Regions from separate parts of the Paenibacillus sp. CAU 1782 genome, predicted to be linked through region 1. Evidence: riboswitches for the same ligand, from Rfam matches in the RefSeq annotation. Region 1 holds a riboswitch; the other holds the start of a gene.

Evidence for each region. A riboswitch is a leader RNA that binds a small molecule or an ion and turns the genes downstream of it on or off. The one in region 1 is predicted to bind FMN.
Region 2: linked by a shared signal. The riboswitch ahead of ACX93W_RS08365 (DMT family transporter) and the one ahead of ribE (riboflavin synthase) in region 1 are both predicted to bind FMN.

What each region holds. Positions count from the first base shown of each region.
Region 1 covers NZ_JBTOLL010000001.1:432,475-447,266, forward strand. The annotation lists gene ACX93W_RS02205 (ABC transporter permease) at 1-265, shown strand, start outside; gene ACX93W_RS02210 (D-alanyl-D-alanine carboxypeptidase family protein) at 384-1,595, shown strand; gene ACX93W_RS02215 (hypothetical protein) at 1,592-1,723, opposite strand; gene spoIIAA (anti-sigma F factor antagonist) at 1,806-2,159, shown strand; gene spoIIAB (anti-sigma F factor) at 2,156-2,602, shown strand; gene sigF (RNA polymerase sporulation sigma factor SigF) at 2,622-3,377, shown strand; gene ACX93W_RS02235 (stage V sporulation protein AA) at 3,619-4,269, shown strand; gene ACX93W_RS02240 (stage V sporulation protein AB) at 4,247-4,690, shown strand; gene ACX93W_RS02245 (spore germination protein) at 4,722-6,467, shown strand; gene lysA (diaminopimelate decarboxylase) at 6,815-8,146, shown strand; gene ACX93W_RS02255 (peptidylprolyl isomerase) at 8,199-8,630, shown strand; FMN riboswitch at 8,659-8,841, shown strand; gene ribE (riboflavin synthase) at 9,128-9,793, shown strand; gene ACX93W_RS02265 (bifunctional 3,4-dihydroxy-2-butanone-4-phosphate synthase/GTP cyclohydrolase II) at 9,817-11,085, shown strand; gene ribH (6,7-dimethyl-8-ribityllumazine synthase) at 11,111-11,581, shown strand; gene ACX93W_RS02275 (segregation and condensation protein A) at 11,617-12,396, shown strand; gene scpB (SMC-Scp complex subunit ScpB) at 12,365-12,970, shown strand; gene ACX93W_RS02285 (DUF2953 domain-containing protein) at 13,031-13,720, shown strand; gene ytfJ (GerW family sporulation protein) at 13,693-14,160, shown strand; gene ACX93W_RS02295 (D-alanyl-D-alanine carboxypeptidase family protein) at 14,363-14,792, shown strand, end outside.
Region 2 covers NZ_JBTOLL010000001.1:1,744,087-1,758,878, forward strand. The annotation lists gene cysC (adenylyl-sulfate kinase) at 1-419, opposite strand, end outside; gene ACX93W_RS08295 (STM4011 family radical SAM protein) at 519-1,394, opposite strand; gene ACX93W_RS08300 (STM4012 family radical SAM protein) at 1,391-2,728, opposite strand; gene ACX93W_RS08305 (STM4013/SEN3800 family hydrolase) at 2,743-3,528, opposite strand; gene ACX93W_RS08310 (STM4014 family protein) at 3,705-4,952, opposite strand; gene ACX93W_RS08315 (STM4015 family protein) at 4,966-5,811, opposite strand; gene ACX93W_RS08320 (GNAT family N-acetyltransferase) at 6,099-6,665, opposite strand; gene ACX93W_RS08325 (aminotransferase-like domain-containing protein) at 6,779-7,471, shown strand; gene ACX93W_RS08330 (bifunctional transcriptional activator/DNA repair enzyme AdaA) at 7,556-8,158, shown strand; gene ACX93W_RS08335 (methylated-DNA--[protein]-cysteine S-methyltransferase) at 8,148-8,678, shown strand; gene ACX93W_RS08340 (DNA-3-methyladenine glycosylase family protein) at 8,736-9,344, opposite strand; gene ACX93W_RS08345 (Crp/Fnr family transcriptional regulator) at 9,587-10,282, shown strand; gene ACX93W_RS08350 (DUF2249 domain-containing protein) at 10,384-10,617, shown strand; gene ACX93W_RS08355 (hypothetical protein) at 10,818-11,141, shown strand; gene ACX93W_RS08360 (ion transporter) at 11,395-12,219, shown strand; gene ACX93W_RS08365 (DMT family transporter) at 12,339-13,331, opposite strand; FMN riboswitch at 13,457-13,605, opposite strand; gene ACX93W_RS08370 (LysR family transcriptional regulator) at 13,791-14,684, opposite strand.

The DNA of each region.
Region 1 (14,792 bases):
CCAGCTTGCCGAACATGCTATCCAAACGATACTGCATGGAGCCGCCGCTGCCTGCATGAGCTTAATTTCCTTATTTTTCGGTATGATGAAAAAATCGGTGCCAGCCACCATCGTGTCGGCTACGATTATCGGCGCGATTGTTAACAGCAACAGCGGCGATTTTACATTAAGCTCTGTGCTGGCGGTTCCTTTAACATTAGCGGCGATTGGCCTGGGCATTGCCTGGCTTGCCATTTCAAAAGTGGATCAAGTCGATGTCGTCTAAATAAAAGGTGCAGATTGGCAAGTTGCAGACAATAGGAAATCGATGGAATAATTTACGGCGCAGAGGTCAACACTGAATAGGAAAATATAACCGCTTTTCTTTCAGGAGGGACTGCGCTTTGAAAAAGACTGTAAAAATAGTAACCGCTATGCTGGTGGCATGTAGTTTGCTTCTGCCATCAGCGGCAGGAGCTGAAGAGAAAGCACCGGCCCAGGGCGGGAACGCCGCAGGAAATGCCGGAAACGCCGCGGCAATTCCCGACCTTGCGCCAAGCGCAAATTCGGCGATTTTGATGGACGCCGATACGGGAACCGTTATTTTTGAAAAAAACAGCCACGCCAAGCTTCCGCCTGCAAGCATCACCAAAATTATGACGATGCTGCTTATTATGGAATCGCTCGACGACGGCACGATCAAGCTCAGCGACAAGGTTTCCACCAGCGAATACGCCGCATCCATGGGCGGCTCGCAAATTTTTCTGGAGCAAGGCGAAGAAATGACGGTGGAGGACATGATCAAGGGCATCGCGCTTGCGTCCGGCAACGATGCGTCCGTCGCAATGGCGGAGAAGCTGGCGGGAACGGAGGGTCAATTTGTCGCCCGCATGAACGAGCGCGCCCGCGAGCTTGGGATGAACGACACCCGTTTTGTCAATCCCAACGGCTTGCCGGTCGAAGGCCACTATTCCTCGGCGCATGATATTGCCATTATGTCGCGGGAGCTGCTCAAGCATCAGGAAATCACGAAATATACCGGCCTCTATCAGGATTATTTGCGGAAAACGTCCGAGAAGCCGTTTTGGCTGGTCAACACGAACAAGCTGGTTCGCTTCTACAGCGGAGCAGACGGCTTGAAAACGGGATATACGAGCGAAGCGAAATATTGTCTGTCGGCCACCGCGCTGCGGGACGGGCTTCGCGTCGTCGCTGTTGTTATGGGCGAGCCAACAACCAAACAGCGCAATTCGGAAGTATCTCAGATGTTCGATTTCGCTTTTGCCCAATACATGAACTATCCCATCGTGGAGCAGGGTGAAGAGATTGGCGCATTGACCATCCAGAAGGGCAAGGAATCCAGCTTGCCGCTTACGGCGGACCGTTCTTACAGCGTATTGCTCAAAAAAGGGACGCCAACAAACGATATCCGCTACGAGCTTAAATTGGAGGAGAGCGTAAAAGCGCCGGTGAAGCAAGGCCAGCCGATTGGCAAACTTGTCGTCTACCAAGGCGGGCAAACGCTGAAGGAGTTCCAATTGACGGCGCCGCAAAGCGTTGGCAAGGCGGGCTGGTGGCAAATGTTCCAGCGCTCCTCGCACAGTCTTTTCCACTAAAGCTTCAATGACCCGCGCCGGCTGACGGCGCGGGCTTCGGCATTTGCGGCGTTTTTTGTCGCATTTCGGGCTAAGGCGGGAAACGGATTTGTCAGCTTGTAGCGGTCTGCTTCTAGTTTTGTCGCCATGCAGGAATATCCAGCGGCGGCGAAGAATCCCTTCTCTCATACCGGCGGAAAGAGAAGAGGCTAAAGGAGATGAAGGGTGCATATGAGTCTGCAAATTGATTTGGAGCATCGCCGCAACGTATTGATTGTGCGGCTGCAAGGCGAATTGGATCACCACACGGCGGATCGGGTCAGATTCAAAATGGAGGATGAGCTTCTTCGCGATGGGGTTCGCCATGTCATTCTGAGTCTCAAAGACTTGCAATTCATGGACAGCTCGGGTCTTGGCGTCATTCTGGGGCGCTACAAGCAGATCAGGGCAAAGGGCGGAAGAATGGCCGTTTGCGATGTCAATCCAGGCGTTTACCGGCTTTTCGAGCTATCCGGTTTGTTTAAGATCGTGGACATCCATGACAATGAAAGAAGCGCAATCACCAGTTTGGAGGTGGTGTCATGAACGGAAGCAACACAATGACCCTTTCATTCAGCGCGCGTTCGGAGAACGAAGCGTTTGCGAGAATTGCCGTTGCTGCATTCGTATCTCAGCTTGATCCCACGCTGGAAGAGCTGAACGATCTCAAAACCGCTGTTTCCGAAGCGGTAACCAACGCCATCATCCATGGCTATGACAACGATCCGGCAAAGCTGGTCAAGGTCGAAGCCAGCATTGAACGCGATACGGTGGCCATTATTATTTCGGATGAAGGGCAAGGCATCGAGGATGTCGAGCTGGCGCTGCAGCCCTTGTATACGTCCAAGCCGGAGCTGGAGCGTTCGGGCATGGGGTTTACCATTATGGAAAACTTCATGGACCGTTTCGAGGTAAACAGCACGCTTGGCGGAGGAACCACCATATCCATGCTGAAGCGTATTGAATCAAAAAAAGCGCTCTATAACTAGAGTATAGGGGTTGAGCCTCATGGATGTTCATTTGAAGCAGTCAGCCCAGCCTTATTTGGACGACGCGGAAGTCAAGCGGCTGATCGCGCTCAGCCAATCGGGCGATACGGTCGCCAGGGATACCCTGGTAAGCTGCAATATAAGGCTTGTATGGTCGGTGGTCCAACGTTTTATTAACCGGGGGTACGAGCCGGAGGACCTTTTCCAGATCGGGTGCATCGGATTGCTGAAGTCCGTCGATAAATTTGATTTGTCCTATGATGTCAAGTTTTCTACCTATGCGGTGCCTATGATTATCGGGGAAATCCAGCGTTTTCTTCGCGACGACGGTACGTTGAAAGTAAGCCGTTCGTTGAAGGAAACGGCAGGGAAAGTCCGCAAGATGCGGGATGAGTTGTCCAAAACGCTGGGAAGATTGCCCACCATTTCGGAGGTGGCCGAACGGCTTGGCATTTCTCCGGAGGACGTAGTATTTGCCCAAGAAGCCAACAAACCGCCTGCTTCGATTCACGAAACCGTCTTTGAAAACGACGGCGACCCCATCACGCTGATGGACCAGATTGCGGATGATTCGCAGGAGCGCTGGTTCGACAAGCTGGCTCTGACGGAAGCGATCGGGGGGTTAAGCGAACGGGAGCGGCTTATCGTTTATTTGCGGTATTACCGCGACAAGACGCAGTCTGAGGTCGCCAGCAGGCTTGGCATCTCCCAGGTGCAGGTGTCCAGGCTGGAGAAAAAAATATTGCAGTCCATTCGGGATCAAATCGCGTTATAGCGGTTTGATCCTTTTTTTCATGAAATTGGTTGAGTATCCTTATCCTCCGCGTTCCATACTAACAATGCGAGTTCAAAGCTTTATATAAGAACGTGTTCAAAAGGCCGCTTTTCAGTACCGAGAAGATGGGATGAAGCTAGAAATCGAGGAGCGGAGCTTAGTGGTAGCTCAGTGAGTAATGGAAGGCGGGCTTTTTGAACAACCTCTCGTGGAAAATGATTAGCGGAAGGGAAGATGCAAGATGGACGCAATCAGCCATCCCGTTCTCTACCTGCGGCTCAAACGACGAATATACATTAAAACCGGCCACGAGGTATTGCTGGGCCAGGCCGCGAGGCTCCTGACGGACGAGGATGCGCTGGAGCAAAAGCTGAAGCGGTTCCCGCTGTATCGCCACCGTCAGGCGGACGGCAATCGCGTCGTGATCGATTTGCTTCAGATTGTGAGAGCCTTGCGCAAGGAAATCCCCAATTTGACGGTTGAAGCCTATGGCGATCCCCAAGTGCTGGTTATGGTGGCCGACAAGCCGGTTAAGCCCCGTTATCTTGTGCTGGTCTTTGCCTGGCTGCTGCTGTTTTTCGGGGCGGGTCTGGCGATCATGAACTTCCACACCGACGTCAGCATGAAGGAAGTGCATATCCGCATCGTGGAGCTGATTACGGGCCGGCGCACGGAGCATCCGCTCTGGTTCCAAATTCCATATTCGCTTGGCGTAGGGCTTGGCATGGTGTTGTTTTTTAATCATTTGTTCAAGAAAAAATTTAATGAAGAACCCAATCCGCTGGAAGTTGAGCTATATCTTTATCAGGAAAATATGAACGATTATGTCATCGCGGATGAAATGCGCAAGCAGGCCGACCTTGAGCCAAATGGAAACAACGGACATGGCTGAGCTGGCGATCAATTTGTTTCTGGCGCTGCTTGGACTTGCCGGCGGACTGGCCGTAGGCAGCGGGATGGTGGCCTTGCTGATCGTGTTCGATTTGATTCCCCGGCTTGCCCAACTGGCGCGGGCTTTTCGCAAATCGGTCTGGTTCGAAACCGCAATTATTGCGGGTTCGCTGTACTGGACCTTCGCCGATTTTTTGGATTGGCGGCTACCGCTTGATTTTGTTCCCCTGGTGAGCTTGACTGGACTGCTTGACGGCATTTTTATCGGCATGTTGGCAGCGGCGCTGACAGAAGTCATTAACGTGCTGCCGATTTTGGCCAAACGGATGGGGCTGTCCCGTTATATGTTTGCGCTTGTGATGTCCATGGTATTGGGCAAAACGCTTGGTTCGCTGTTTGATTGGCTGATTTTTCAATGGTGACGCAACGATCATTCCCCGGAGGCGATAGGTGATGACAGATATGGAACAGGATAGGGAGCAAGAAGCGGGACGCGGCGGGAAATCCGGCTGGAAGCCCGGCATGCCTGAACAACAACAGATGGAGGAGAGAGGGGGTTCATACAGGGGACAAGAGGATGAAAGCAAACGTGACATGATTGATCGTTCGGAATCGCCCGATGATAACGCAGCAAGAAGGGACGATGAGGCAGGCGCCCGTAGAGCTGGTCAACAGGGGGAGAGGGAGGCCTCTTCAAAGGGAGGAGCAGCAGACAAGGGGGAAGATGCGGCAAAACAGGCAAGGCCGATCCCGTCTTCTCTGGACGAGGTGCTCAAACGGCTGGAGGTCGAAGTGGGCTTTAAAACGAGCTTTGACATCGTTGTGCGCGAGATGACGTTTGGGGAGCGGAAAACGGCGCTTTTTTGCATGAACGGTTTGGTTAAAGACGAGCTGCTTACAGAGGTGCTCAAACGGCTGACTTATCTTCATCCCGACGACTTGAACAGCGATGCGCTTCATATGTTTCTGGATCATTATGTGCCCGCGGCGCAAGTGGAGCGGGAAAGCGACTGGACGATGCTGATCAACAGCGTATTGGCCGGGGGAACGGCGCTGTTTATCGATGGAGAGGACACCGCCTTGCGGATCGACGCCAAAAATTTTCCGGCGCGCGGGCTGGAGGAGCCTTCGCTGGAGAAAGTGGTGCGGGGAAGCCGTGACGGCTTCATCGAAACGTTGATGGTTAACGTTTCTTTGGTCCGCAGACGCCTGCGCGATCCCGGGCTGAGGTATGAGCTGATTCAGATCGGCGAACGAACCAAAAGCGATGTCTGTATCGCCTACATCGACGATATTGTTGATAAGCAACTGCTAAAATCCATCAAGGACAAAATCGGCATGGTCAAGGTCGATGGATTGCCGCTTGCGGACAAGCAGCTGGAGGAGGCGACAATCAATCGGGGCTGGAGTCCATTTCCCCTGGTTCGTTATTCCGAACGTCCCGATACGGTATCAGCGCATTTGCTGGAAGGCGCAGTCGCCATTTTTGTGGACACCTCGCCCAGCGTGATGACGCTGCCCACGACCTATACCGATCTGATGCAGCATGCGGAGGAAAACCGCCAGACGCCGCTTATCGGGACTTATTTGCGCTGGGTCCGTTTTATTGGTGTTTTGGCCTCGCTTTTCCTGCTGCCCTTGTGGCTGCTTTTCGTTATGCATCCGGAATACAAACCACCCATGCTGGAATTTATCGGTCCCAACAAAACAGGCAAAATTCCGCTGTTTGTACAGTTTCTTCTGGCGGAAATCGGGGTTGACCTGATGCGGATGGCTTCTGTGCATACCCCATCATCGTTGGCGACGGCAGTATCGCTGGTTGCTGCTATTCTGATTGGCGATATTGCTGTGCAAACCGGAATCTTCGTCAACGAGGTTATCCTGTATATGGCTGTAGCGGCAATCGGCATGTTCGCAACGCCCAGCTATGAGCTCGGTTTGGCGAACCGGATCGTGCGGCTGGTTCTGCTGGTCGCCGTGGCGGCGTTTGAAGCGCCGGGTTTTATGGTCGTTTGCACGCTCATTTTTATTATGCTGGTGATGGAGCGCTCCATGAACCGTCCCTATATGTGGCCGATTATTCCGTTTGACGCCAAAGCTTTATGGAGCATCATTATCCGCAAACCGGTTTTGCATAACCGGACAAGGCCTAATATTTTGCGTCCGCAGCAGTCGGAAAAGCTGCCGGAAGGCGAGTAAGGATGGGGGGGGTACACCGGTCCGATTGGGGGCAATACCAAAAATACAAATGAAATGCGGATTTATCCATTTCGGGCGGGGAAGGATTGCGTTATACTGATGCTATAAGATGCAAATCATATCCGTTTATCTTTAATTGTGAGTTCAAAAAGCCCGGTTTTCAGTACCAAGAAGATGGGATGAAGCTAGAAATCGAGGACCGGAGCGTAGTGATAGCTGCGTGAGGAACGGAGAGTTCGGCTGAATTCCATTTTCGATGCTGAACATGTCGTTAGACATGCTGCGTAATGGAATGCGGGTTTTTTAAACATCCTCTATAAGGAACGGAAGAAAGCTGAGGGTAACCAATGTACCTGCATGGAACAAGCAAAATCAATGACAAAGGCCATCTTGAAATAGGCGGTTGCGACGTTACGGATCTGGCGCAACAGTTCGGCACACCGTTATATATCGTGGACGAGGATCTCGTTCGCCAGCGCGCTAGAGAATATGTGGAAGCGTTTAAAGCTTCCGGTCTCAAATTCCAGGTCGCATACGCCAGCAAAGCGTTTAGCGTTATGGCAATGTGCGCTATCGCCGAGCAGGAAGGGCTGTCGCTGGACGTTGTGTCCGACGGCGAGCTGCATACGGCGCTGCAAGCCGGTTTCCCGGTACAGCGCATCCACTTCCACGGCAACAACAAAACGCCGGACGAAATCAATATGGCGCTTGACGCCAACATCGGCTGCTTCGTGGTGGACAACTTCCACGAGCTGGCTCTGCTCAACGCTCTTGCAGGCGAAAAAGGCAAAAAGGTCAATATCCTGTTCCGCATCACGCCGGGCGTTGAGGCTCATACGCATGACTATATTTCCACAGGCCAGCAAGATTCCAAGTTTGGCTTCGATCTTGGCAATGGTTCGGCCAAAGCCGCAATCGGACAGGCGCTTGAGCTTCCTAACCTGGAAATTCTCGGCGTACACTCCCATATCGGCTCCCAAATTTTCGAGGTTGAAGGTTTCCGCATGGCCGTTGACAAAGTCGCAGACTTTGCCGTATCCATCCGCGAAGAATTCGATCTGACCTTTAAGGTAATCAACCTGGGCGGCGGCTTCGGCATCCGCTATGTGGAAGGCGACACGCCTCTTCCGCTGGGCGAATATGTAGCAGCTATTACGGATGCGATCAAAAATAAATTCAGCCAGGCAAACTTCCCGCTTCCTGAAATTTGGGTAGAGCCGGGCCGCAGCATGGTTGGCGATGCGGGCACTACGCTGTACACGATTGGGACAAGCAAAGATATCCCAGGCGTTCGCAAATACGTTGCTGTCGACGGCGGCATGACGGATAATCCGCGTCCGGCGTTGTATCAATCGCGCTATGAGGCGATTCTGGCAAACCGCGCCAACGAGGCATCCGAAGAAACGGTTTCCGTCGCCGGCAAATGCTGCGAAAGCGGCGATATGCTGATTTGGGATCTGGATCTGCCGAAATCGGAAAGCGGAGATTTGCTGGCCGTATTCTGTACCGGCGCCTACAATTACGCCATGGCAAGCAACTATAACCGGATTCGCCGCCCTGCGGTCGTATTCGTGAAGGACGGACAGGCCGACCTTGTTGTGAAGCGCGAATCGCTGCAGGATATCGTCGTAAACGACGTAATTCCAGCCCGCTTGCAAAAGTCCGCACTTGCGAAATAAAGATAAAATTGGTAACGTATCTTTATTCGGTATAGAAAGGTAGATGTTTAAAATGGCAAAACAAGCAAAAATCAAATTGGCAAGCGGCGGCGAGGTACACCTGGATCTGTTTGATCAGGATGCTCCAAATACGGTCGCAAACTTTGAAAAGCTGGCAAACAGCGGTTTTTACGACGGTTTGTCTTTCCATCGCGTTATTCCTGGTTTTGTTGCACAAGGCGGTTGTCCAACCGGCAACGGCACAGGCGGCCCCGGCTACCAAATCAATTGCGAAATCAATCCTAACAAGCACGAGCGCGGAACGCTTGCAATGGCTCATGCCGGACGCAACACTGGCGGCAGCCAATTCTATATCTGCTACCAGCCGCAGCCGCATCTTGACGGAGGCCACACTGTCTTCGGCAAAGTGACGAAAGGCATGGAGTTTGTGGATGCGCTCAAAAACGGAGACAAAATGGAGAAGGTTGAAGTTTCCGGCGAATAGTGGTAAGATGCTAACCATATAATCAATAGCTTTCCTTCGGGGTCGGGTGAAAGTCCCAACCGGCGGTGATCGGAAGGGCCGGGCAGAACGGGTAACCGTATGTCCGGCGCTCTCCGTCAGTCCGTGACCCGGATTGAATGAAACTATTCAATGCGGTGGACCTGGTGCAAATCCGGGACCGACAGTATAGTCTGGATGGGAGAAGGAGAAGCTTCGGCATTGCGTAAAACAAAATCCCAACACATTTCCATTTGTGCTTTAATTCACATTTGAGGGAATTTGGGTTTTTTGGACGACTTCGCAAGAAGTTTTTGTCCTGCGCAAAAAATAGACTGTAACCCTTTGCCAAAAGGCAGGTTAATCGTCTATTTGTCGTTGTTCTCATGATCTTTGAATCCCCTCGGCAAGCTGCCTGGAGGGGCTTTTTGCGTTGTTGGGCATATGGCGTTCAAAGCGCTGGATAGTTGGCGCATTGGAGGAGAGAGGGGGAGAGACGTATTTTTACCGGATTGATAGAGGAAGTTGGGGTTATGAAAGGCGTCACCCGGCAAGGTGAAGCCATGCAGCTATTGATCGGGGCAAGCGTGGTCACCGACGGGGTTAAGCTGGGTGACAGCATTGCGGTAAACGGCGTGTGCCTGACCGTGACGTCCTTCGATAAACATTCTTTTGCTGCGGATGTTATGCCTGAAACGTACCGTAAATCCACACTGCACAGTTTAAAGCCAGGCAACGGAGTTAACCTGGAGCGGGCGATGAAAGCAGGCGACCGATTTGGCGGCCACATCGTGCAGGGGCACGTGGACGGGACTGGCGTTGTTGTTTCCAGGCATAGGGATGCCAATGCGGTTGTTTTTAAAATATCTCTTCATGACAACTCAAGCCTTCGTTACATCATTCCGAAAGGCTCCATCACGATTGACGGCATAAGCTTGACGGTGGTGGATGTATCGGAAGGCGAGTTTTGTATTTCGATTATCCCGCACACATTGGCGGAGACGGCTCTGCAGCAGCGTCAGCCTGGCGAGACGGTTAACATCGAATGCGATATTATCGGCAAATATGTGAATCACCTGCTTCATTTCAACCAGCCGGAGCAAAACGGCCGGCGCAGCGCCTCCAAGTTGACAACCGGTTATTTGGCGGAACACGGATTTTTGTAAGAGGGACATTGGGAGGGGATCGTATGGAGGAAGGAAAACAAGCGTCGTTTGACACAATTGAAGACGCGGTGAAAGATTTGTTGGCGGGACGCCCCATCATTGTAGTGGATGATGAAGATCGGGAAAATGAAGGAGATCTGGTTGCTCTCGCCGATAAGTCGACGCCCGAGGTCATCAACTTTATGATTTCCGAAGCGCGAGGCCTGGTCTGCGCTCCCATTACGGCGGAGCGGGCCGAGGAACTGGATTTGCCGCCAATGGTGAAAAAAAATACGGATTACCACGGTACGGCTTTTACCGTATCCGTTGACCATATTTCCACAAGCACGGGTATTTCGGCATACGAGCGTTCGGTCAGCATCAAGGCTTTAATCGATCCAGCGGCGCGTGCGGAGGATTTCCGCCGTCCCGGGCATATCTTTCCGCTGATCGCCAAGGAAGGCGGCGTGTTGCGCCGTGCCGGCCATACGGAAGCGGCAATTGATCTAGCCCTTCTCTGTGGAGCAAGCCCGGCGGCAACCATCTGCGAAATTATTAAAGAGGATGGTTCTATGGCCCGTCTTCCCGATCTTGTAACATTCAAAAACAAGCATGGCCTCAAAATGATTACGATTGAAGAGCTGATCCGGTACCGCAATGAAAAGGAGCAGCTTGTGGAACGGGTCGTGGATGTGACCATGCCGACCGACTTCGGCGAGTTCCGCGCCGTTGCGTACAAAAACAAAGTGGACGACAAGGAGCATGTCGCATTTGTTAAAGGCGAAATCAAGCCTGACCAGCCCGTGCTGGTGCGCGTCCATTCGGAATGCCTGACGGGGGATGTATTCCATTCTCATCGGTGCGACTGCGGACCGCAGCTTGCCGCTGCGATGAACCAGATCAATGAAGCCGGCGCCGGCGTTCTGCTTTATATGCGCCAGGAAGGACGCGGCATCGGGCTGATCAACAAATTAAAGGCATATGCGCTTCAGGAGCAGGGATTGGACACGGTTGAGGCGAATATTAAACTAGGCTTTGCTCCCGATTTGCGGGAATACGGGATAGGCGCACAAATCCTGAGGGATCTTGGCATTACTCAAATGCAGCTTATGACCAACAATCCGCGCAAAATCAAAGGGCTTGAAGGGTACGGCATCGAAGTGGTTGACCGCGTGCCAATCCAGATGCCGGCCAATGACAGCAACCGTGGCTATTTGCGCACCAAGGCTGCCAAGATGGGGCATTTGCTGGAGTTGGATGAACTGGAGCAAGCACAGCAGGGCGAAAAAGCGGCAACAACGCCGCAGCACTAATATAACTGGAGAGGAAGTAGCAGACATGGCAAAATATTATGAAGGACATTTAGTATCCCAGGGATTGAAATATGGCGTAGTTGTGGGCAGATTTAATGAATTCATCTCCGGCAAGCTGCTTAGCGGAGCATTGGACGCGTTCAAGCGGCATGGAGCGGAGGACGATGATGTTGAAGTGGCATGGGTGCCAGGCGCTTTTGAAATTCCGCTGATTGCCCAAAAAATGGCGGAAAGCGGCAAATATGACGCTGTTATTACACTTGGCGCGGTAATCCGCGGCTCTACGCCGCATTTTGACTATGTGTGCAGCGAGGCGGCCAAAGGCGTAGCTGCAATTGCGCTAAAAACCGGCATTCCGACGATATTTGGCGTTCTGACGGTGGATTCCATCGAGCAGGCAATTGAGCGTGCGGGCACAAAAGCCGGCAATAAAGGATATGAAGCGGCTGCCAGCGCTATCGAAATGGCGAATTTGAGCAAGCAGCTTCAGGGCTAACGCCTTGATTTGCCAGACGGCGGGAGGGCTTCATTTTGTCAGTGCTTTACAGGCTTGAAACGTTTGAAGGTCCGCTTGACCTGCTTCTCCATCTGATCGATAAAGCGGAAATCGATATCCACGATATTTCCATCAGCGAAATTACGGTTCAGTACATGGACTATCTGAATGCCATGAAGGAGCTGGAGCTGGAGGTTACCAGTGAATTTCTGGTTATGGCGGCAACGCTGCTGGCGATCAAAAGCAAGCAGCTGCTGCCCAAACCTCCCGTTTTTGATGATGAGCCGGAAGATTGGTACGACGATGGCATGGACATGCGGGATGAACTGATTCAGAGGCTGGTGGAATATCGCAAATTCAAGGCGATCGCGGAGCAGCTGCGCGATAGGGAGCATGACAGAAGCCTGCTGTTTTCCCGCGAGCCTGAAGATATGACTCCGTTTTTGAAGGAAGTTCCGGTTAATCCGGTGGAAGGGCTGCATCTATCCGATCTGGTGAATGCTTTCCAGAAGGCGCTGCGAAAAGCGGCAAGACGGAATTTTGTAGCGACCGTGCACCGTGACGAAATTTCCGTCAAAGATCGCATTCATGATATTGTGGAGCTTCTGAAGCAATATGAGACGGTTCGATTTTCCAAGCTGATCCGTGAAAATATGGACAGGCATGAAATCGTCGTTACCTTTCTTGCGATATTGGAGCTTATGAAGATGAAGCATATCCGGTGCCATCAGCATGGGCTGTTTGATGATATCGTGATTCACTGGAGAGGAGAAACCGGGCAAGATGGATTATCAGCATTTGAAGAAAATTATTGAGGGCTTGCTTTTTATGGCCGGGGATGAAGGTTTGAACAAGCGCCAACTAGGCGATATTCTGGAGTTGAACATGGAATTTGCCGTTGAGCTTGTGCATGATCTTCAACGGGATTTGGAGCGCGAGGCAAGAGGCGTTCAAATTTCCGAAGTTGCCGGTTCCTTTCGGATGACGACGCATCCGGAGCATGCGCCTTATTTTGAACGTATGGCCTATACGCCAACACGGGCCCAGCTATCGCAGGCTGCGCTTGAAACGTTGTCGATTGTTGCCTACCGTCAGCCGATTACAAGAATTGACGTTGAAGAGATCCGTGGAGTCAAAAGCGACAGGGCGATTCAATCGCTTGTATCCAAGGATCTGATTGAGGAGGTTGGCCGGGCAGAAGCGATTGGCCGCCCCATCCTATACGGTACAACAAAAGCGTTTCTGGACTATTTCGGCCTGCCATCCATTAAGGATTTGCCTGAACCGAAGCAGGTCAACATGGAGGACGAGCTTGACGAACATACGCAACTGCTGTTCGAGAAGCTGGACGGCCGCCAAATGACGATTGATGAATTAAAAGAGGAATGAGAAAACGCCGCTTGGTCATACTATATTCAACCTGTTTTTGGAAACGGAGGGAACACAAACGTGTTTGACGCTCCCTATGGTTGGATAATGACCGGCGGCCTTTTTTTTGTCCTTGCGCTGGTTGTGCTGTTGTCTTCGCCGATCGTAATCGACGGATATTATAGGCGAAGCGGCAATAAGGATGATGCCCAATTCACCGTGAAGCTGCTGTACGGGCTGATTAAATACCGAGTGAAAGTGCCTTTTGTTCGTTTTACGGGCAAATCGCTTCAGTTGAAGGAGCACATTTCCACAAGCAGCGCAGGACAAAGCGACTCTCACAAGCAAAATGATGAGATTGACGCAGAACGAGTCGTGCGAATGATCGACAAGTGGAAGCAGCTGCTGGAAATGACGAGAGACTTTACCGGAGTGGTAAAACACGCGTTGGAGCGTGTCGATGTGCATCGCTGGCAATGGTCTACATCCGTTGGAACGGGAGATGCCATGTGGACGGCTATGGCTACTGGGCTTGTATGGTCGATTAAGACGAGCGCGATCGGCCTGCTGTCGCAGGTAGTCAGACTTAAATCACATCCGGAATTGAAGGTCGATCCCGTTTATGACCGCCCTGCTTTTACAACGGAGTGGTCGTGCATAGCTCAAATCCGCTTCGGTTATGCTATTCTTGCCGGACTGCAGCTGTTCATTCGCATGAAGAAATGGAAAGGAGGCGTCAAGCTATGGCAGAACATCCTATTCAAGGCTTAATGCAAACCGCAATGGAAAACATTAAAGAAATGGTTGACGTCAATACAATTGTTGGCGATCCGGTACAAACGCCGGACGGCAGCGTTATTATGCCTATCTCCAAGGTAGGCTTTGGTTTTGTGGCAGGCGGCAGCGATATCCGGATGGATAATGGCGGAGACAAGCATGATGCGGCAAAAGACGACGCTCACAACGCTTCGGTTTCTTTGCCGTTTGGCGGCGGCAGCGGCGGCGGCGTATCCATTACGCCGATCGCCTTTTTGGTTGTTGGGGCAACGGGCGTTAAAGTCGTGCCGCTGGACAATCAGACTCATCTGATGGAACGCGTCATCGATTCCGCCCCTCAAGTATTTGACAAGCTGCAAAACATGATGCGGCGCAACAGCTCCGGCGACTTTGTGGAATCCACGACAACAACAATCGTGGACGGGCATATGTAAATGTTGCAATAGCTCAGATGGCCGAGGGGAAGGCGCAAGGCTTTCCAGCGGCAATCCGGCCTCCCGCGCGTAAGCGACGGGAGGTTTTTTGCGTATCCATCATTTTCGGCTCCATAGCTCGTCTATTGAGCGATGTACAGGCATATACTACATTAGATTGCATCAATCAACTTGAACCAACACCGGAAGGAGCCAGCTTAGAATGACAACCGGGTTATACAGATTTTGGACAAGGCTTGGAGCCGTGCTGGCCGTATTGGCGCTGCTGGCGGGATTGGCGCCGGGCGGAGCCTCCGCAGCGCCTTCAATCGGCACAAACGCTAAAGGTGCTGCATTAGTCGATGTAGAATCGGGGCGGCTGCTTTATAGCAGCAACGGCGATACGCCAATGAGGATAGCCAGCTTAACCAAAATTATGACTGCTATCGTGGCCATAGAACATGGTCATTTGGACGACATGGTAAAGACGGGGAAACGAGCTGTCGGAAAGGAAGGCTCCTCGATTTATCTTCAGCTAGGCGAAGAGATGAGTTTATCCAATATGCTCTACGGCCTAATGCTTCGCTCCGGCAACGACGCGGCCACTGCTATTGCGGAACATGTAGGAGGCTCGGAAGAAGGATTTGTCCATC
Region 2 (14,792 bases), 1.3 Mb from region 1:
CTCTCGCACTCTTCCAGCGGACAATCTACATATATCTCGCTGAAATTCGGCAGCGCTTGCCTTGCATATTGCCTCATTTCCCGGTATGGGCTGATAAGCGATACAATAACCGTCACTCCATGCCGATTCAGCATATCCGCGAGATAGACGGCTCGGGCGATATTTTCAAAGCGATCAGCCCGGCTAAAGCCCAATTCGGAGCCTAACCTCTTCCTCAGCTCATCGCCATCCAGCCACTCCACGGCTACCCCCTTGCTTCGGAGCGTTTCTGCCAATGCGGAAGCAATCGTGCTTTTCCCCGCTCCGGACAGTCCGGTGAGCCAAATGGTTTGACCGCGGCCCAGGTTTTCCACACCAGATTGACCACGACTTTCTGCAACAGAGATAAAATCGATACTCGTGCCACTTTCATGCTTCATTTTTTAAGGCCCCTTTTTTCAGCTCGACACCATAATTAACACTTGCCACGTTGTGAAAATGCAAAAGAAACCTGCACCAAACTGGTACAAAACGAGTAACTAACCCCTGACTGTGCCGGCATTTGCTGCCGGATTCCGCTCCAGCAAACCTGAGCCGTACACCTGCTTAAGCTGCAGCTCCGGCATATGAATGTAGCCGATATAGCAATCGCATGCTTTCATCCCGCAGGGTCTGTCGGCAGATAAACCCTCCAGTCCGTCCCGATACAAGTTGCCGATGACCCGTCTGTCTTTGTAGCAGCGTTTGACCAGCCCCGCTCCTTGTACGTAAAAAACGCTCCGGCCTGCATGACATGATTTGCCGTAGCTGTCGTAGTCCACTACGTTCAGACTGAATAATGGATCGATGGAGCGGAAAGACGCCAAATCCTCGTCGCTGTAATAATTGGGCTTGTCCTTGTACGCATTTACCCAGAGATACACATCGCCGGGCAGCTTTTCGCGAAGGGATGCAATAGCGGGATAAGCGCTGTTAAGCCCAACACTGCCTACGCTAAACGGCACGCCAGCCTCATATACTCTAAGGCATTGGGCCAAAAACTTCTCTTCGCTCACCTGCCCGGGATGGTAGGTAGCCCATAATGCCGTTTTGTTGGCATCCAGCTTTTCCAGAAAAGCCAGATTCGCCGATAGATTGGTTTGGATCGCCACTTTATCCACATGCTCCATATGGGACAGCTCCGCCATCGCATCGCGGTACCAGCGGTGAACCAAACCTTCCCCGTACGGGTTGAAGAAAATGGAAAGGGAATGGCCATTGCTTCCCTGCTCTCGCGCCCAGCCCACGAATGTCTCAAGCTGCTTCTTGTCTTTTGCCAACGTTTCCGCGCTGTCTCGCGTTTTGCCGAAGGGACAATAGGGACAATCATAATTGCAGGAGGAAAGCGACCCACGGTAATACACCACCGCATTCATGGCAGCACAAATCCTTCCATTCGATTTCTAATTTCCCCGGAAATAAACCAGTCGCCGATGGAGTCGGAATAACTCATCCCTTCAGCCGTCAGAAGCAGCGCTCCGTCTTCCACCCCTGCCAGCCCTGACTCCGCAAGCAGACGAAGCTCTGGAAAATCATCCATCGGCAACGATCCAAAGCGGCTTTCGTAATGATTTAATGCAAGGCCTTCGGCATGCAGGATCGCTTTTAAAATAAACCGCCGTTTCTGCTCCTGCAGCTCCAGTACGATACCGTAATCGGCATGTTCGTAAGACTTCGCCGCCACGTAATCGGCAATAATGCTTTCCGTCGCTTTGCGGCTGACGCCATAGCGGGAGGAGTAATGCACGCCCCGCGTATAGGAGCGTGCTCCGCAGCCAAGACCTACCATCCCTTCCTCCTGGCAGCTGTAGTCCAGAAGACGTTTTCCGCTGCCCGGCGCGGATATTTTGGCAAAACGGCGCATGGAATATTGACGGTAGCCGCTCCGAAGCAGAAGCTCTCTTGCCGCCGTATAACAAGCCAGCCGGATATCGGAATGTTTGGCGATTTCTCCCGGCTTAACGATGGTATGCTCCCGCGTATACAGCGGATATAAGAAGATTTCCTCCGGCTCATAACGCAGCGCCTCGCCAAGAGAATAAAGCCAGCTCTCGATGCTTTGCCCAGGCAGGCCGTAGATCAGATCCAGATTCAGAATGGGAAGATTGTACTGTCGCAGCAGCTCCAGCGCTTTGTAGACAATTTCCGGCTTTTGCGGTCTGTAGATCGCTTCGGATTCTGCCGCAACAAAACTCTGGATGCCCATGCTGACCCGGTCGGTTCCGTTCCTCTTCAGTACATCCAGCTTTTCCTCGTTTATCGTTTCCGGGGACACTTCAACGGAAATGGACACCGTCTGAAGATCAACTCCCATTCTATCAACCGCAATGCGGAACAGCCGTTCCAAAAGCTCCGCAGAGAGCAGCGTCGGAGTTCCGCCGCCAATGGCGAAACGGGCATAGGGCTTGCCGGCAATCAATTTTGCCCATTGCTCGGCCTGCCGCTCCAGCGCATCCACATAACGGACATGGACATCATCGCGCTTGTCAGGCAGCGTAAACAGATTGCAAAAGCCGCAGCGCGCTCCGCAAAAAGGGATATGCATATACAGAAAATAAGATTCAGCCGGCTCATCCCTCCACAGCTCTCCAAGAGACAACGGCGGGTCGATGCTCTGATATGACGTTTTGTGAGGATAGGAATATAAATAAGAGCGGTAAGGGTTAGCCGTGATATAGTCCCTTAGCTCGGAATGTGTACTTGTCGTCATGGCCCTCCTCCTCTCTATAGAAAAAATTCGCGGTAGGGAACGTCCCAAACCGTTTCATGGGCCAACCGGTGTCCATGATAACCATCTTCGCCAAAGGCTTCTCCATGATCCGAAAAAGCAAGGCAAAATACTCGATTTCCCCGCTCCCGAAAAGCTTGGAACAGCCGCCCCAATTCGCCGTCCGCATATCGCAGCGCCGCACGCTGGGTTTCCACGGAATCCTTGTGCGCTCCTTCAACATAGAGATGGCTGGGGCCATGAATGGCGGATACATTTATAAACATAAAAAGCCGCTGGTCGAGTGGCGTCGCTTGGAGCAGCTTAATAGCGTGATTGACCTGATTTTCCGTGGAACGGGCATTGGATACGCCAAAGTTCATTCGCCAGTAGCTATGCTGAAAATAACCCGGGAGCACCTTCGCAAGCGGCACTTTTTTGCTAAAAAAAATAACGCCGCCGATACATACTGTCTTATACCCCTCGGCAGCCAAGCCTGAAACAACGTCCGGGGTATCGAACAACCAGGTATGGGGATGCGTTTTCAAACCCGTACGGCTGGAATGAAACAGCCGGATATGCCGCGATTTGTCCGTTGTTGCTGGCGTTGGCAAAAACCCGCCAAAAAAAGCATGATGCGCCGCATAGGTAAAGCTGCCCGGCGTATGGCGCTTCTCCCAGGGGCCGCTGCCGCACAGATTGGGACAATTGGCCTCCTCCAGCACGGCGGCGTCATACCGAAGCGTATCCAGCGTAATCATTAAAATGTCATGTGTGCCTACAACGGCGTTCATATCCGTCATGTTTTAAGTCCACCTTTTGTGTAATGATGCAAAAAAACAGGAATCATAAAAAACCTCTGTCGAGGCCATATCAGAATGGCGACCGCATGTTGCGGAACTTTTTTTCGCCGGTATGGAATTGATTTTCAGCCAACCCGAAAACATGACGATTCCTGTGCGGAGAAAAGACGGCGACTTCATACGCCGCCGCTTCGCCCGAACAATAATGACATTTCCCATTCATAGGGGGTCAGCCCCTCATGCCGCACGCCATAGAGCAAATCGCCAAAGGGATTAACATCCGCCACATAACAGCGCTGCGCGCCTTCCGATACAAGCACGTCAACGCCCATTGAAAAAGAAGCCGGGAAAACCGCTGCTGTCTGCCGGGCGATACACTGCACTCTTTCCTGAACCTCGGGGGACAACCCCGCCTCGGCAGGATTCAAACGCTGGCTTCGCAAATGCAGATTAGTGACCGGCGTTTTACTGGCACGGACAACGGCATGACCGGCTTCTCCTCCCGCTACAAGCTGGCGAATATCGCAGGCTTGTCCTCCCACGCGGCGTTTGGCTATCCATTGTTCCGCGTGAGCGCCATGGCGGTACAGCCAATTCACAATAGCTGCGATTTCCCCGCTGTCCGTATAACGCTTCAGCTTGCCGCTGTTGTAGTAAACAGGAGGGCGCGTCACATAGCTCTCTACGCCAATGGTCGTCATGGCGATCTCCGCGCCGGTAACGGGATTAACCTGGTAGGCAATAACGCCGGAAGCCGCGGAACCGGAAGCCAGCTTCACAAAAACGCGATGGACCCCTTCCGCTGCCATCGCCTCCCGCAACAATTCATAATTATCGGGAGGCGTTTCTCCGCCGATGGTTCGAGGCACAGCAACGCCGGCTCGGGCAAGCGCCTCCTGCGTTCGGCGTTTGTCCGTCATCAGGGCGATGTCCTGCGGATCATTCAGCCATCGCGCTTCCGGAAGCGCCGTCTTGACTTCGCGCCGCAAACTTGCCAGCAGCCTGCAATATCCGCGGAACCATTGGCCGGGATGATGCAGCACGCCCGGAAGCTCGGGCAGCCGCAGCGCGGACGCGGCGCTCAGCGGAGACAAATGGGGATGATCGGGAAGAGGATGCAGCGCATCGTCTACCTCCCGCGCAGCATCCGGCGCTCCCAGCGCAATTAGCGCTTTTTCGATCTCGAAGCTGCCGCCTGGCGATTCCATTCGCAATAACGGCGCTCCGCTCAGCCCGCGCGCGGCTTTTTCCAGTACGCCTTCTCCCCCTAGCGCATCGGCAAAGGGAACAATGACGGCGGGCGGAAGGGATAGCTTATCCAGCGCGGACTGTATCCCCTCCGTACGCCTATCCCCCGGCTGCCCGATAACGATTAGAGGCCTGACTTGTACGGAAGACAAACCGCCTTCCGAATTTTTGCTCATTCCGATAATCTCGTTATTCCGTGATGGAAGGATAACGCCAGTCCTCCTCCTCGTCGATATCCTGCTGATCGCTGACATCAACCGGAAGACCGCTAGCCTGGAAACGGTTCACCATATCATCCGTCATATAATGGTAGTTCAAATCAAGCTTTTTCAAACCTTTGATGCCAGAGCTGGACAGAAGCGCTTCGCCGCCTTTGTCGCTAAGCGTGCCAAGAGACAGATCCAATGTCTCCAATTGGCCCAAAACTTCATGCTGGCTCAACGCAATTGCAATCTCGTCCTGCAGCTCGCTATTTTTCAAGCCCAAATAAGTCAGCTTGGGGAATTTGCCCGGAGGAATAACGGACAACACATCCTCCAAACCTCCGTCAAAGCCATAATCTTCAACGCCGAGATACAGCTCCAGCTTGCGCAGATTCGGCAGAGTGGCGCCGGCTATGCTTTTTAGCACTTTTTTGGGCAAGCCGCCCGATATAATAATGAGTTCCTCTAATTTGTCGTGCTCAAGTGAACTGAATTCCAATTCGTTGCCGCCTTGCGCCGTTAGTGATTGAAGCTCGGGAAAAGCGGAGAGCAGCGGAGACAAATCGGATTGAATAATCCAGGAAATCTCGCATTCCTCGGAGCTCATATCTCCGATAAACAGTTTGCGAAGCGAAGGAAAACTTGCACTGTGCTTAACCAGTGCTTCTACTGTTTCCTTCGAGCTATTCTCGAAGGAATGGCCCCACTCGCCGATAATAAGGCTGGTCAATGCAGCGCCTTCAGGGGAACCCGCCAGTTGTTCGATTTCATCTTCAACTCGTTTTCCATCTTCAAATTCCTCATAATCTACCGAAAGCTTCAATTCCGTCATGACTTTCCCTCCCGAAAAAATATACTTCCACAATCTACCCTATCACCTGAGTCAAGACAGAGTCAAATCGCCCCCGCCAACCTGCCAAATGCCAAAAGACGCTTTCAGCACCGCTAATATGCATTAGCAGAAAACGCCTAAATTGGCAATCCGATAACAGTCTCATTTTATTGTGTTGCGTGCATCTCTTTCAAAGCTCTCCTAAGCCTTTTTCAAGTCTTTTTCAAGCCTCTTTCAGACCACTTTCAGCTCAATTCCGCTTGCCGCCCGCTTTGTTCGTTTTGCAACTAGGCTTTCCGCCCTATTTTTCTGCTCTCCCGATATTCATCCTCCAGAATGCTCATCAGAATGGAATCGTGGTAGGCATGATTGTAGTACAACGCTTCACGCTGGATGCCTTCTTCTCTAAAACCAAGTTTTGCGTAAACATGAGCCGCCCGTTTATTGTAATCAAACACATTCAGCTCGATCCGATGCAGGTTCAAGACGCCGAAGCCATAATTCAGGAGCAGATCCATCGCTTCGCTTCCATACCCTTTTCCCTGGTTGCCATTACTAAAAATCGCGATTCGGATATTGGCGTTGCGGTTTCTGGGATCGATATCCTGAAGAACGATATCCCCTATGAGCGCATCATCTTCTCTTCGGGCAATCAGGAGCAATACCGTCGAGGAATCCTCCCGCTTTCCTTCAAGATAAGAAACGATTTGCTCTCTCGTAAAATACTTTTGCGTACCCGTAAGCCTTCTCGTTTCCGGATCATGCAGCGCTTGTAAATACCAATCGACATCCTCTGCCTCAACGGGCCGCAAATAGACGGATGTCCCTTCCAAAAATCGTATCGGTTTTTTCATAGTTGTTCCTACCTTCTTGTTTCATTTTTGCGTATACTTAAAGCTATCACGAAACTGACCACTAATAAATATACAGTTTGCTGCTGCACTTCTTGACACTGATGCTGAAGGATATGCCCCGTATATTAGCCGCGGAAAATCCCTGTTACCCGCTCATCCCTCAAGCTTTTCGGTCGGCAGGTTATACCGTTGTTCCACTCGACATTACAGGTGCGGGAACCGGGGTTGCAATTCCCCTCATTTCTCCTGAAGGGCATCTCCAACTGGAGGCGGATGCCAATGTCGTCTATCTTGGCGGAATGCCCCAAGCGTTGGCGCCGGAATTGTGCATTCATTATATGGTGCTGCCAAAAGCAATGCTGCCCGCCTTTCGCAGTCTGGGCCAACAATCGATGTTTGAGCCCTCTTCCCCGCGAATCTATCAGCGCGCGATGGAGCATTTTATTCGCGACGGCCATTTTGAACGCCATATCCGGCGGATGAGAAATGTTTACCGGCGAAAGATGAATTTGCTAAAGGAAGCGCTCAGCCGCTCTTTTGGCGGAAAAGGCGATGTCGATATTGCCGTAACTGGCCTTCATCTCGTTATGACCGTAACGTCACGCTGCTCGGAGGAGACATTGACGGAAGCTGCCAAACAGGCAGGCATTCGAATTGCTCCGGCTTCTCCCTATACAACCGGCCATCGCCATCGGGAAGACGGCTTCAAGCGCGAGCTGCTTATTGGCTTTGGCGGAATCCCGGAAGAACATATCGAAACGGGCGCCTCAGCGTTGGCCCAGATACTCCTTCCCCTTTTGCTATAAACGTTTTGCGATCTTGCTATTCCATTTGAAAATAAACACGAACGTCAACTCGGAGGTTATACTGGATGGGAGGAGGCGACAACGATGGAGAGCTGCAATGATGGATTGGAGAAAAGACTTTCGGACGAGCAATGGCAGGCGGTTGCGGCCAATGACAAAAGCTATGACGGTTCATTTCTCTACGCTGTCAAAACAACCGGCATTTTTTGCCGGCCTTCCTGCAAATCGAGAGTGCCGAAACGCGAAAATGTAATGCGATTCGATGATGCTTCCCAAGCCTCAGCCGCCGGATTTCGCCCCTGCAAACGGTGCAAGCCAACCGGAACGGCTTTGCCGGACGAAGAATGGATCGCCATCGCGGCGGATTATATAGACCGTCATTATGATGAACCTTTGACACTGGAGGAGTTAGCCGCCGTTTGTCATGGGACGCCTTACCATTTTCACCGCACCTTCAAAAAAATCAAAGGAGTAACGCCCTTGGCCTATATGCAAGCCCTTCGCCTTTCCCGCGCAAAACATCTGCTCTTAACGACTGACAATCCGGTCGCTGGAATCGGCAAAGAAATCGGCTGGCCCAATGCGCCTTATTTTATAACCGTATTCAAAAGGCTGACGGGGCTGACCCCTGAAGCCTATCGCATGAACCACAACAAAAGACAGGAGGTTGATTCTGATGAATGCTAACCTAAACATGCCGGCCATCCAGTGGTCGCTGCTGCGGCACGGAGACTGGAATCTACATCTAGCCGCAAACGAAGCGGGATTGTGTTTCATCGGTTCGCAAGACGCCCCATTAGAGGAACTTCAGCAATGGTTGGTTTCCCGCTATCCCGGGCGGAACCTGGAGCAAAATGACAACACGCTGGAGTCCCATGCCAATGCCCTTATTTCCTATTTGGACGGCAGCATCTTACAGCCTGAATTAAAGCTGCATCTAAAGGGAACGCCGTTTCAGGAAGCGGTTTGGCAGGCGCTTTGCGACATTCCTTACGGTCATACCCGCTCCTACTCCGACATTGCGGAAACCATCGGCAAACCAAAAGCGGTGCGCGCAGTCGGAACGGCAATTGGCGCCAACCCGCTGCTGATCGTTGTTCCCTGCCATCGCGTTATCGGTAAAAACGGTGCGTTAACGGGATACCGTGGCGGAATGGAGATGAAAACAAAGCTGCTGGAGCTTGAACGGGGAACCCGCCGATTATAGCTGATTGCGATTATAGCTGCGAGCTGCCTCCCGGTCCGTGCCAGTCATACGGGGCTGTCAAAGCGACAGCGCCCACAGGTAAAGGGAAGCAACTGTGCCGTAAGGCGAATAGTTGGCCAAATAGCGCCGAAAAGCCTCTTCGTCCAGCTCGGACAAGCCGTACAGTCTCATCATCCCTCGCCGGATGGCGGCATCGCCAAAGCTGACCACGTCTTGACGCCCCAGTCCATGAATAAGCACCATTTCCGCTGTCCATCGTCCAACTCCCTTGATACCCGTCAAACGTTTCAAAATTTCCTCGTCCGGTAAACGTTGCAGCTCCTCCATCGAAAAATCTCCGCTTTCAATTTGGGTAGAAATCGTATAAATCGTTTCTGCTTTTTTCATCGTTAATCCGCAGCCCTTAATGGTCAAGACCTCATAGCTAGCCAGATTGGCTGATGTGATGTCGCCCAACTCTTCCGCCATCCGATTCCAGATCGCATCTGCCGCCTTCACGGATATGAGCTGGCCGACTATCGCATAAACCAACGCTTGGTAAGGATCAGGCATGACGATTCTCTCTATGCTGCCAAGCTCCTCGATAGCCGCTCCAAGCTTGGGGTCATTTGCCTTCAAATGCTGGATTTCCGTCATGCCGTAATGAAACATTTTTTTATGCTGCATAATCCATCCCGACTCCCTCGGCGAGTTTTTTGCCAATCGATTGCTGTTATCTCTCTAATCATTTATCTCTCTAATAGTATACGCCAATCATTACGCCCGAAAGAATTTTCGGAATGAAAGGGCAAGAATGTGAAACTTCGCCTGTGATTTGTCCCGGCAGGTTGCGACTGCAACCGCAATGGAGCTTTTTTTCCAGTATAATAGCATTACAGAACCATGCCAGACTGGAAAGGAGCAACAAAATGAATCTTGAGTTCATCATTCCGTTTCTTCGCAAAACAAACCTGTTTCACGATCTCAGCGAGCAGGAATTGGAGCGGGTTGCGGAAATCGCCATCTCTCGGCGCATACCAAGGCGTTCCATCATCTTTACGGAAGGCAGCGAGAAGGAATGCGTATATTTTATTCAAAAAGGGCTGGTCAAAACGTTCAAAACGGACGAAAACGGCCATGATCAAATTGTCTCCTTCTTGTCGACAGGCGACATGTTCCCGCATATCGGCTTTTTCCATCCCCATCCCTATCCTGCAACCGCGGAAGCCATTGTAGATTCGCGACTGCTCGCCATTCCGGTGGCTCAATTCGAAACGCTTATGCTGAACAATCTATCTATCGGCATTAAAATGATGACCGTGCTGGGCGATAAAATCCGGGAGCTTCAGGAAAAAATCCAGGGTTTGACGGGGCAGGATGTCAAACACCGCGTCATCACGCTGCTGCTGCAACTGGCAGATCAACTCGGCAAGTTCAAGGACAACATTTGCGTCATCGATTTGCCCATGACCCACCAGGAGTTCGCCAATTCCGTCGGCACAACCCGCGAAACGGTAAACCGCCTGTTAAGCCAGTTGAATAAAGAGGAACTGCTGGAGGTTAGCCGCAATCAAATTATTATTTTTGACCTTCGCGGATTGAAATCTCAGATCGGTTCCAGCTAACCCGCCTAATTGGAAAATATGTGACACGGCTCACAAAGCCCACCCTGCTCCTGTCTTATAATGAGGGAGCAAACCAAACCTAACACCGGGAGGAATTAACAATGAGCCAATTCGCTGCTACCGTTAATGCGACTGAATATCCGCCACAGCTCAAGCATAAAGTGATTTTCGAAACCTTCAACAATCTCGAGCCAGGTGAAGCTATGCTTCTGGTCAATGACCATGATCCTGTGCCGCTTCGTTTCCAATTCCAATCCATGCATCCTGAGAAGTTTACATGGGAATACATTGAGCAAGGTCCTGAATGGTTCCGCGTCAACATCGGCAAGCTTTAAAAGGTTGTTCAAAAAGTCCGCTTTCCATTACGAAGCATTACTCGTGTCATGGTCAGCGTCGAATATGGCATTCAGCCGAAATCTCCGGTGCTCACTTAGCTTTCACTAAGCTCCGCTCCTCGATTTCTAGCTTCAAGCCATCTTCTCGGCACTGAAAACCGAACTTTTTGAACACGTATTTTATGATTGGGGCGAAGACCATGGCAAATGTTACGATTATCGACCCGCGAACGATCCGAATCAAGGTTGGCGTAGAAGATGCAATTACGATGGTACAGGAAGCGTCTCGCAGCGTAGTCGATTATGCCGACGAAATCGTGACCATCTATGAAAAAATGCCTGAATTTCAATTCGTCCATTTCTGCTTTTATGCCTATGACAGCGCCAGATTATTCGAAGGCATGCTGGAAACGGACCCTAAACAATACACCTCGTTTTCCCTGGATGCGCCGGATTCCTTTTTTTATGCGCTATACGGCGGAATGGCGGGATTGTATAACGAAGCTAAACAAATTCAGGGTTAATACAGAGTAGGCAATCAAAAAAGCCCCGTTCCATTTCACTGATTACAGTGCGATGGATGGGGCATTTTTTACGGGACAAAAAAACCCGCCCCCAAGACACCCTTTCCCGTCCGTTTCCTCCCTGCTGAATAGTTATTCATTCCACACGACTTTTCGGACAGCCCCCAATTTCACTAGAATCCGGCATTTTGATCTGGTAGAGTAAAATAGTGGTATTCCATCAGTCCACTATCCCAGAAACGGAGGGTTTTGCTTGAACCTCGGCAAGTTTATTGATTCTTCCCCGTTTAGAAGTTGCGTGCTTTTTCTTATTTTTATTAATGCGATCCTGGTTGGCCTTGAAACCTATCCCGCCGTATACGAAGCCTATTTCCCATGGATTTATTGGATGGACCGGCTGCTGCTATGGGCGTTTACGTTGGAAATCGTGCTGAGGATAGCCGTAAACAGGGCGTCCTACTTCAAGGATGGCTGGAATGTGTTCGATTTTGCTATCGTGCTGAGCGGACATCTGTTTGCCGGAGGATCTTTCGTAACGGTTCTGCGAATATTGAGGGTGCTGCGGCTGCTTAGAAGCATATCCGTTATGCCGTCCCTGCGGAGATTGGTTAACGCGCTGCTGATGACATTGCCTTCGTTGTGGAACATTTCATTGCTATTGTCTATTCTTCTCTACATTTTTGCCGTTGCCGGAACGATGATGTTTGGACATGCAATGCCGCATCTGTTCGGTTCTCTTCACGCCTCCTTGCTGACTCTGTTCCAGATTATTACGCTGGATTCCTGGTCAAGCGGCATGATGAGGCCGCTTATGGAGATTTACCCTTGGGCTTGGGTCTATTTTGTTTCGTTTGTATTGTTTGGCACCTTTATCGTTATGAATTTAATCGTTGGCGTTATTGTGACCAATCTGGACAAAGCCAATGCGGCGGATGAGCCAGATAACGTTATCGCCAACGAAGCTCCGTCTGCACAACAATCCGAAACCTCCAAGGACCAGGTTGAGCTGGCTGCACTGAGAGCCGATATTGCGGAGTTGAAAGAGCTTGTAACCCAGTTGTCCAAAAAAACAGGCTGAAGCATTGGCCAGAGCAGCAGGTGCTCGTGGCTCAGCTTCAGCCGGATTGCTTCAATAAAGAATGTGAATCGGTTCGCATTTATGATAGAACCGGATAGCCGAGATGTCACAGACAGGGTTTATATCGCCGCCGCTGTAGCGCTTCGTTCCGGCTTATGCTCCCGCTCCGGTTGGAGAATTCCTTCCTTCTGCCGAGAGATAATAAGCAGCGTTGCCCAAATGAGAACAAATCCTACAATTTGCGTTACGGTAATAACCTGCTGGAATACAGCAAAGTTGATCAAAACGCCAACCATTGGGAAGCTTAATTCTGCCAGCGTTGCATAGGAAGCTTTGATGGCGCTTAAGCCTTTATAGTACAGCAGCAGGCTAAGCAAGCCAGGTAGCAGCGCCTGCAGCAGCAGGTTAAGCCCAATCAGCGCCATTCCGCCCGCTTCGCCCGGAAGCGCCCATATTTGGCGTTCCCCCAAAACAAGAGCCAACAGCAACGGCAGCGCAAGGATAAATCGCAGCGACGTCACCGCTTCATAATTCAACACGCCCAGCAGATATCGGCCCATTACGGTCGAACCACCCCACAATACAGCCGCGCCAATGGACATCAGGCTGCCGGCTTGAAGCATCTCGCTCATATTGGAGAAAGGCAGCTTAAAGCCGAAGGTTAGCAAATAGGTGCCCGCAATCGCAACAATGAATAACATGCCGAAGGACTTGGGCAGTTTTTCTTTAAGCAGCCATCTGGCCATGAGAATGGCGAACAAGGGCTGAAGCTTTTGCAGCAGGAGGACCGAATTCAAATCGCCGGATTCAAGACCTTTTGTGAACATCACCGTCGCCAGCGCCGAACCTCCCCAGGAAATAAAGAGCAGCGCGCCGACATGACGCAGCCGGAGCTTGCTCAGCTGTTGCCGGTGCTTCCACAAGACGGGAGCCATAAACAACACCAGAATAACATGCTCCAGAAGAGCGATTTGAGTCGATGTAAGATGGTCCAGCAGAAGCATGCGGAACAACGGATCGACGCCCCACAGCGCGGAGCCTAGCACAACAAACCAAAATGCGGGTTTGACGGCCTGATTTTTGAAGATGGGTAAAGACATCATGTTGCTCATGGTTGAATGCTCCTTTTCGTGCATCCAACCTTCAGGGGTTGTCGTATTCCAAGAAAAACCCCGCATCGCATCGAAAATGCGAAACGGGGCTAGCCAAATAAACATGCCAAAGGCATATTCAAAATGGCGATCTTCTCCCATCCGGACTTTACCGTCGGCCTTGGATTCTCACCAAGTCAGTCCCTTTGCCAATGTTGGCTTGGCTTAGGGAGTCGCGGGCTTCGCTTCGCAGCTTCACCGCCGGTCAGGAATTTCACCTGCCCCGAAGATCAGTATGCTAATCAGTTGATTAATTAGTAAATTCTTAATGACTTAAGACAACTATATGCTTCATCAAGTCCTGAGACTATGATGATTATCACACCCACATTAGAAAAGTAAGTAGCGATGTTATTTTCATATCATAAGTGGAGCGAGGCTCCTTGTCAAGGGCTTTTAATAAATTCCTTTTATTCTTACCTATTTTGTCGGGTTAAAGAGTTGTTCCCTTGCAAAGGACAGCCATTTTCGGGCGGCAAAAGATAGATATCCTTCCTTCCGCCATATCATGACCAGCCGCCATGGAATAAGCGGTTCGGTCAGTTTGACGACGCTGACCGCGCCAGGGGCAAGCTGCTTGCAGATCGTTTCCGGCAGCATCGCGATGCCCAATCCCGCCGCCACCATTCCGCCGATAAAATCCCACTGCGAGCTTTCGCAAACGATATCCGGCTGGAAACCTGCTTCCCGGCATGCTTCCAGCATTCGGTCATGCAGAGTGAAATCCTGCCGGAACATAATAAACGGCTCCGCCGCCAGCTCGGATAGCTTGATTTCGCCTCTACCCGCCAAGGCATGGCCTGCAGGCAATACAACCTGAAGTTTTTCTTCTACTACAGGAAAAGAATGAAACTGATCTTCTGGAGCCGAGAGCAGCACCACTCCCATATCCAGCTCGCCCTCGGCAACGGCGGATTGAATCCTTTTGCTTCCATCCTCTAGTATACTTAGAGAAATGCCGGGATGGTGTTCGCGAAACCGCCGAATAACGGATGGAAAAAAGTATGCCCCCACCATAGGAGGCAAACCCAGGCTAATGCTTCCCTTCTGCAAGCTGACAAGCTCCGCCAACCCGTTTTCGATCTCCTCCAACTGGTCCACTATTTTGCCCGCGCCTTGGGCGATCACTTTCCCTGCATCTGTAAGCGCAATTTCCCGGCCCGACCGGATAAAAAGCTGCACGCCAAGCTCATCCTCCAAATTTTTCACAGCTTTGCTGATCGTTGGCTGGGTAATATGAAGACGCTCCGCAGCTTTGGTAAAGCTCTGGGAGCGTACAATTTGCAGCAAATATTGAAGCTGGCGAATATCCATTTTTCCAATTGGCCCTCTCTCATAGACAAATGGCATAATTTTTATGCCTACAATTCATTTTACCTATGAAAATAACTGCTGTAAACTTGAGTCCAGAAGAAGGAGTGT